Linked DNA regions of Paenarthrobacter nicotinovorans. The protein of the gene in region 1 interacts with the protein of each later gene in a pairwise test. Links are inferred from orthologs where the notes say so. Each region holds a gene or a part of one and is shown on either strand. Other genes may lie near its edges.

Region 1 (4,633 bases):
TGTTCCGCAGGCACGCTGCCGGAGTCGCCATCATTACGGCCAACCTCAACGGCAAACCCTTTGGTTTCACCGCAACATCCGTGGCATCGCTGTCCGCCGAGCCGCCCCGTTTCACCTTCAACATGGCCAGGAGCTCCAGTTCCTGGCCCGCTGTCGCGAACGCGGAATATATCGGTGTCCATATGCTGGGGCTGGAGAACCAGGCGTTGGCCGACAGGTTCGCACGGACCCGCGACCGGTTCGACGGCGACCACTGGGAGCCCGGCCCCCATGACGTTCCCATCCTCAAGGACGTCAGCGGCTGGCTGGTCGGCAAGATCCAGATGCGCTTGTCTTTTGAGAACAACGCAGTGGTTGTGGTCGAGGTCGTCGACGGCCAAGTGGGCGGGGAAGGGACCCCGCTGCTGTACCACGGCGGCGCTTACAGCAAGCCTGCGCCGCTCGACTACGAGATCTGACTACCGCGGGCCCGGCTGTCAGTTGTCCAGACAGGCCGGACCGAGCAGGACCTTGAGGTCTCCAAAGAGCGACGGACTGGGATTCACCCGAAGATGCACTGGCAATCCCATGACCTCCACCTTGGTATCACCCATCAGCTTCAACCGGACCTCCGAGTTCCCGCGGTGGGTGCGAAGGACGTCCCGCAGATCCGTTACCACTGCCTCCGTGGCCTTGAACGTGGGAATGGTGATCACGACGGGACCGTTGACGCTTTCGCTCAGGTCCGGCACCGATAGTTCCATGCAGTTCAATGTCACAGCGCCGTCATCCCGGCGCTGCAGGCGCCCCTTGACCACAACGATCAGGTCTTCGGCCAGCACAGAAGCAATGGGGCCGTAGACCTGGCCGAAGAACATGACCTCCATTGATGCACCGAGGTCCTCGATCTCCGCCCTGGCATAGGCATTGCCGCTGGCCTTGGCGATCCTGCGGCTCAGGGAGGTGATCATGCCTGCAATGGTGACAATGGCGCCGTCGTGTGGTCCGTCCTCGGCGATGATCGACGCAATGGTCTGCTCGGCGTGCTGGCTCAGGACACCCTCCAGCCCCTGCAGGGGGTGGTCTGAAACGTACAGTCCCAACATGTCGCGCTCGAAGGAGAGTTTGTCCTTCTTTTCCCATTCAGGGAGATCGGGAATTTCCGTGGTCAGCGAAGCTTCCGGTTCCTGGTCTTCGAACCCGGCGAAGAGGTCGAACTGGCCAATGGCCTCGTTTCGCTTGAGCGTGATCACCGAATCAATGGCTTCTTCGTGGATCATCGCCAGCGCCCTGCGATGGTGGCCGAGGGAATCGAAGGCGCCCGCCTTGATCAGCGATTCAATGGTGCGCTTGTTGCACACCACCGCCGGGACCTTGAGGAGGAAGTCCTTGAAGGACGTGTAGTTTCCCTCCGTCGCCCGGGTGGACACCATCGCGTCCACCACGTTGACACCAACGTTGCGGATGGCTCCCATGCCGAAACGGATGTCCTGGCCCACCGGGGTGAAGTTCAGCGACGATTCGTTGACGTCCGGCGGAAGCACCGTGATGCCCATGCGCCGGCACTCATTGAGGTAGATCGCGGACTTGTCCTTGTCATCACCCACCGAGGTCAGCAGTGCGGCCATGTACTCCGGTGCATAGTGCGCCTTCAAGTAGGCAGTCCAGTACGAAATAACCCCGTACGCGGCCGAGTGCGCCTTGTTGAAGGCGTAGTCGGAGAACGGAAGCAGGATGTCCCAGAGCGTTTTGACCGCGGCCATGGAGTAGCCGTTGTCCTGCATGCCTTGGGAGAACCCGGCGAACTGCTTGTCCAGTTCGGATTTCTTCTTCTTACCCATCGCGCGGCGAAGGATATCTGCCTGGCCAAGCGAGTAACCGGCCAGTTTCTGGGCGACGGCCATGACTTGCTCTTGGTAGACGATCAGGCCGAAGGTGCCACCAAGGATCTCCTTGAGCGGCTCTTCCAGCTCCGGATGGATGGGAATGACTTCCTGGATGCCGTTCTTGCGCAAGGCATAGTCCGTGTGGGCGTTGGCGCCCATGGGACCCGGCCGGTACAGGGCCAGGACGGCGGAGATGTCTTCGAAGTTGTCAGGCTTCATGAGCTTGAGCAGCGACCGCATGGGTCCGCCGTCTAGCTGGAACACGCCCAGGGTGTCGCCGCGGGCCAGAAGCTCATACGACGCGGCGTCGTCCAGCGCAAGGTTTTCGAGATCCAGGTCCACGCCACGGTTCATCTTGATGTTTTCCAGGGCGTCCGAAATGATCGTGAGGTTTCGGAGGCCCAGGAAGTCCATCTTGATCAGGCCGAGGCCTTCAGAGGTGGGGTAGTCGAACTGGGTGATGACCTGGCCGTCCTGGAACCGCCGCATGATCGGAATAACGTCGATGATGGGGTCCGAGGACATGATGACGCCGGCGGCGTGTACACCCCATTGGCGCTTCAGGCCCTCAATGCCCAGCGCCGTCTCGAAGACCTTGGCTGCCTCCGGGTCGGTGGCAATGAGCTGCCGGAAGTCCCCGGCCTCGCTGTAGCGCTTGGACTCCGGATTCTGGATGTCCGCGAGGGGAATGTCCTTGGCCATGACGGCCGGCGGCAGGGCCTTGGTCAGCTGCTCGCCCATGCTGAACGGATAGCCCAGCACGCGGGAGGAGTCCTTGAGCGCCTGCTTGGTCTTGATGGTTCCGTACGTCACGATCATCGCCACGCGCTCGTCGCCGTACTTCTTGGTGACGTAGTCGATCACTTCCGAACGGCGACGATCATCGAAGTCGACGTCGAAGTCAGGCATGGAAACGCGGTCCGGGTTGAGGAAGCGTTCGAAGATCAGACCGTGCTGGAGGGGGTCGAGGTCGGTGATGCGCATGGCGTAGGCAACCATGGAACCGGCACCGGAACCACGTCCGGGACCCACCCGGATGCCGTTGTTCTTGGCCCAGTTGATGAAGTCGGCCACCACGAGGAAGTACCCGGGGAAACCCATGGAGGTGATGACGCCAAGCTCGTAATCGGCTTGTTTGCGGACCTTGTCCGGGATGCCCTGGGGGTAGCGGTACTTCAGGCCGGCGTCGACTTCCTTCACCAGCCACGAGGTCTCGTCTTCGCCTGGCGGGCAGGGGAAGCGGGGCATGTAGTTGGCACCGGTATTGAAGGAAACTTCGCAGCGCTCGGCGATCAGGAGCGTGTTGTCGCAGGCTTCCGGATGGTCACGGAACAGCTCCCGCATTTCCTGCGGTGATTTCAGGTAGTAGCCACTGCCGGAGAAGGCGAAGCGGGACCCGCCGTTGTCGTAGGTTGGCTCAAGCAGAGTGGAACCGGACTGGATGGCCAACAGGGCTTCGTGCGCCTTGGCATCGTGTTCGTGCGTGTAGTGGAGATCGTTGGTGGCCACCAACGGCAGGTTGAGCTCCTTGGCCAGGCGGAGCAGGTCACCGGTGACGCGCCGCTCAATGTCCAGACCATGGTCCATCAACTCGCAGAAGTAGTTTTCCGCGCCGAAGATGTCGCGGAACTCGGCTGCGGCTTCCACGGCCTCCCGGTAGAGTCCCAGGCGGAGCTTAGTTTGGACTTCTCCGGAGGGGCAGCCCGTGGTGGCAATGAGGCCTTCGGAATAGGTGTTGAGCAGTTCACGGTCCAGGCGCGGCCACTTACCGAAAACAGAATCCAACGACGCAATCGACGAGGCCCGGAACAGGTTTCGCATGCCCACGTTGTTGTAGCTCAGCAGGGTCATGTGGGTGTAGGAGCCACCGCCGGAAACGTCGTCCTTGCGCTGGCTCTCATCGCCCCAACGGACCCGCTCTTTGTCACCGCGGGCCGTTCCCGGGGTCACATAGGCTTCGACGCCGATGATCGGCTTGATGCCTTTATCCGTCGCCTTGCGCCAGAAGTCGAAGGCGCCAAACAAATAGCCATGGTCCGTGGTTGCGAGGGCCGGCATGCCCAGGCGCTCAGTTTCGTCGAACAACTCCCCCAGCCGTGCCGCTCCATCCAGCATGGAGTATTCGGTGTGGGTGTGAAGATGGACGAACGAATCATTGCTGGAAGTCACCACGACAGTCTACCGTCCCGGGTCGGGGAGGAAACGGACCGCAACGGCACCGGACTTCAGGTCAATGGAATCAGGCCGAACCCGTTTCCAACAGATCCAAGGCGTACTGGAGGTCCGCCGGATAATCGCTGGCAACTTCCACCCATTCGCCGGTGCGGGGGTGCGTGAAGCCGAGCTGGCGGGCGTGCAGCCACTGCCTGGTCAGCCCCAGCGTTGCCGCAAGACGGGGATCGGCGCCATAGGTGAGATCTCCGGCACACGGGTGGCGCAGCGCCGAGAAGTGGACACGGATCTGGTGCGTCCGTCCGGTCTCCAGATGGACTTCCACCAGGGTCGCCTTACCGAAGGCTTCCAGGACCTCGTAGTGGGTAACGGACGGACGACCGTCCTCGATGACGGCGAAGCGCCAGTCGTGGCCCGGGTGCCGGCCGATCGGTGCATCAATGGTTCCGACCAAGGGATCGGGCAGCCCTTGGACAACGGCGTGGTAAACCTTGTCCACGGTGCGCTCCTTGAAAGCCCGCTTGAGCACCGTGTACGAATGCTCGGTCTTGGCTACGACCATGACACCGGACGTGCCAACGTCGAGCCTGTGGACG
Region 2 (3,096 bases), 770 kb from region 1 along the record:
GGGCGAACTTGCATCTCGCTTAATGAGAACTCCTGTAGAACATATGACCGACGTACCATCTTAGCCTGATCACGCTTGAGGACTCAAACCGGCACCGGGCGCGCACAGAAGCACGCTGGTTTCAGCTTGGGGAACTCTGCGTGAGGGCGCAGGTACCCGACAAGCCTACCCCTTGCGGGGCGCTTCAGTGGGCGGCTCGCCTGCAAGGAGCCGCTTCAACACAGATTTGGGGACGTAATCAGAGATGTCCCCGCCCAGGACATTGACTTCCTTGATCAGGGTGGAGGACAGGTGGACGTAGTGCGCTTCGGCGGGCAGGAAGACGGTTTCGACGCCGGTCAACTGGCGGTTCATCGTGGCCATCGGCAACTCGTAGTCGAAGTCCGAGGACGAGCGCAGGCCTTTGACGATCGCCGAAACGCCCCTGTGGCGGCAATACTCGGCCAGCAGGCCTTCACCCATGGGCTCCACGATGATTCCGCGCAGGGAAGCCAACGTTTCGCGTGCCATCTCCATCCGGTCTTCGAGGCTGAACCGGTACTTTTTGGCGTAATTGGTGGACACGGCAACGATGACTTCATCGAACAGGCCGGCGGCCCGGGCAATGACTTCGAGATGTCCATTGTGGATGGGGTCAAAGGATCCAGGGCATACCGCGCGTCTCATGAGACGAACCTACCCCATGGCTTCGCCGGGATACCATGGCTGCCATGGCATCAGCAGGCAGCAGCGCTCCCCTTATTGGAACTTCAGCCGACGCTCCGGCACCTTGGAAACGGGCCGCTATGGGAGCCAACCTGCTCTCACCTGCCGGGGACCTGGGAGTCACCATCTTCGAAGAAATGACCACACTGGCTGTGTCCACCGGAGCCATCAACCTCGGTCAGGGCTTTCCCGACGAGGACGGCCCCGTAGAGATCAAGGACGCAGCGCAGGCCGCCATTGCGGCAGGAGCGAACCAGTATGCGCCAGGCAAGGGGGTTGCCGCATTGCGGGAGGCCGTCTCGGCCCACCAGCAACGGTTTTACGGCCTGGACCCGGATCCCGACAATGAAGTCCTTGTCACTACGGGAGCAACCGAGGCCATCGCAGCGGCGCTGCTTGCCTTCGTCCAACCCGGCGACGAGGTCCTGACCTTCGAGCCTTTCTACGACTCGTACGGTGCCATCATCGGGATGTCCGGCGCCAAGCATGTCACCGCTCCCCTGCTGGCCCCTGATTTCCTGCCGGACCTCGAAACGTTGGAAGAAGCCTTCAGCAGCAGAACCAAAATTGTCCTCCTGAACAACCCGCACAACCCCACGGGTGCCGTATTTCCGCATAGCGTCCTCGCCAGGATCGTGGAATTGGCCGGCAAATACGACGCCATCATCCTCAGCGACGAAGTGTATGAGCATCTCACCTTCGGAGTGCCGCACATCCCGGTCACCACCTTGCCCGGCGCCGCCGAACGAACCATCACCATTTCCTCCGCCGGCAAGACGTTTTCCTTCACCGGATGGAAGATCGGCTGGCTCACCGGACCGGCACACCTGGTGGCAGCTGTACGCACCGTGAAGCAATTCCTGACCTACAGCTCCGGCACGCCATTCCAGGGCGCCATCGCGGTCGGCCTGGGCCTTCCCGACGCGTTTTACCAGGGCATTGCCGATACCCTCCGGCAAAAGCGCGACATCCTCGCCGAAGGCCTCCGCGCCGCAGGCTTCGGCGTTTTCAACCCCAGCGGCACGTATTTCATCAACGTCGATACCGCGCCGCTGGGCATCAGGGATTCCGTTGATCTCGCCAGGCGCCTGCCCGGACTCGTCGGAGTGGCTGCCATCCCTGTTCCGGTCTTCTGTCATCCGGAAGGCGCCGAACGCACCCGCAGCCTCCTGCGTTTTGCCTTCTGCAAGAAGATCGACGTCCTGGAAGAAGCTGCCGGGCGCCTGGCTACGCTCAAGGAACGCCTGTGAATTCCCGGGATTCCGGCCATGCCGCCCGCTTCCTCCGCACCAGCGGCCAGCACGCCACGATCGATACAGACCCCCTCGTGGAGGGCAGCTTCATCCTGAGCATCGGCGGAGCCGAACAGTCACACGTGAACCTGGCGGCGCCCGGTGAGATCTTCTATGAATACCTCCGCAGGATCGGGCACGTGGTGGACCTGGCCGCAGAACCTGGCCGCCCCATCCGGGCCCTTCATCTGGGCGCCGGAGCACTTACACTGGCCCGCTACATCCAGGCCACCCGACCGGGCTCCGAACAGTACGCCGTTGAACTGGAACGTGAACTCCTGGACTTTGTCCTCCAGAAACTGCCGATGCCCGACGGTACAAGGCTGACCTCCCATATCGGCGACGCGCGCGACGCATTGGCGCAGCTTCCCGCCGAGGCGGGGTTCGACGTCGTCATCCTTGACATCTTTTCCGGGCCCGAGGCCCCTTCCCATATCGCCTGCAGGGAGTTCTATGAAGAGGCAGCAGCCCGGCTGGCTCCCGATGGCGTCCTCATCGTCAATGTGGGCGACGAGCCGGCGCTCACGCTTGTCCGCAGCCAGGTCTCAGCGCTGCGCAAGGCCATGCCGGATGTTGCTGCGTTCGCGGAGGCCGGCATGTTTGAAGGCCGCTATCCGGGCAACATAATTTTGGTCGGCACACGTACGCCATGGCCCGCGGAATGGACAGCTGAACTATTGGCCCGCGGCCCCCACCCGGCTGCCGTCCTGACGGGCGTGGACCTGGACCGGATCGCCGGCTAAACGGAACCAGTGCTCACGCCGGTTCAGCGAACCACAGCTTGGTCTCCCCGTACTTTTTGTCGGCGAAACACTCCAAGGCATCCGGCCACGACGGTTCGGGGCTGCGGGAACTGCGCTCCACCACCACAACGGCGGCATCGTCCAGGTGCAGTGCCAGCTTTTCGAGCACCGCAGCCAGCGCCGGTTCGTCCAGGGGGTAGGGCGGGTCAAGGAAGACCAGGTCCCACACCGAAGCATCGCCTGCACGCTCCAGGAACGATTCCACCTTGGAACGGTGGACGGAAACTTTCTTGGACCCCAGGGTCTGGTTGACCAGGTCCGCGTTCCGTTGGCAGACGTCGCTTGCCTTGGCATCG

The links. Proteins that work in one complex are often made in the same cells at the same time.
Region 2: the proteins of dnaE (region 1) and JMY29_RS11780 interact in binary tests that used the Escherichia coli proteins (3 or more experiments, as listed by UniProt). The link is inferred for Paenarthrobacter nicotinovorans from one-to-one orthologs.

Annotation. Positions count from the first base shown.
Region 1 is NZ_CP089293.1:1,753,910-1,758,542, reverse strand. Bases 277-4,379 are described here. They hold dnaE (DNA polymerase III subunit alpha), read right to left. Parts: upstream 4,035-4,379; coding sequence 477-4,034; downstream 277-476. Other genes in these bases: JMY29_RS08180 (RluA family pseudouridine synthase), read right to left, coding at 4,105-4,379; JMY29_RS08190 (flavin reductase family protein), read left to right, coding at 277-458. In the rest of the region: more of JMY29_RS08190, read left to right, coding at 1-276; more of JMY29_RS08180, read right to left, coding at 4,380-4,633. UniProt on the Escherichia coli protein: DNA polymerase III is a complex, multichain enzyme responsible for most of the replicative synthesis in bacteria. This DNA polymerase also exhibits 3' to 5' exonuclease activity. The alpha chain is the DNA polymerase catalytic subunit.
Region 2 is NZ_CP089293.1:2,522,660-2,525,755, forward strand. What follows is about bases 1-2,828. They hold JMY29_RS11780 (aminotransferase class I/II-fold pyridoxal phosphate-dependent enzyme), read left to right. Parts: upstream 1-701; coding sequence 702-1,955; downstream 1,956-2,828. Other genes in these bases: coaD (pantetheine-phosphate adenylyltransferase), read right to left, coding at 166-666; JMY29_RS11785 (spermidine synthase), read left to right, coding at 1,952-2,740; rsmD (16S rRNA (guanine(966)-N(2))-methyltransferase RsmD), read right to left, coding at 2,754-2,828. Also shown: more of rsmD, read right to left, coding at 2,829-3,096. UniProt on the Escherichia coli protein: Shows aminotransferase activity with methionine and histidine as substrates, and to a lesser extent also with phenylalanine.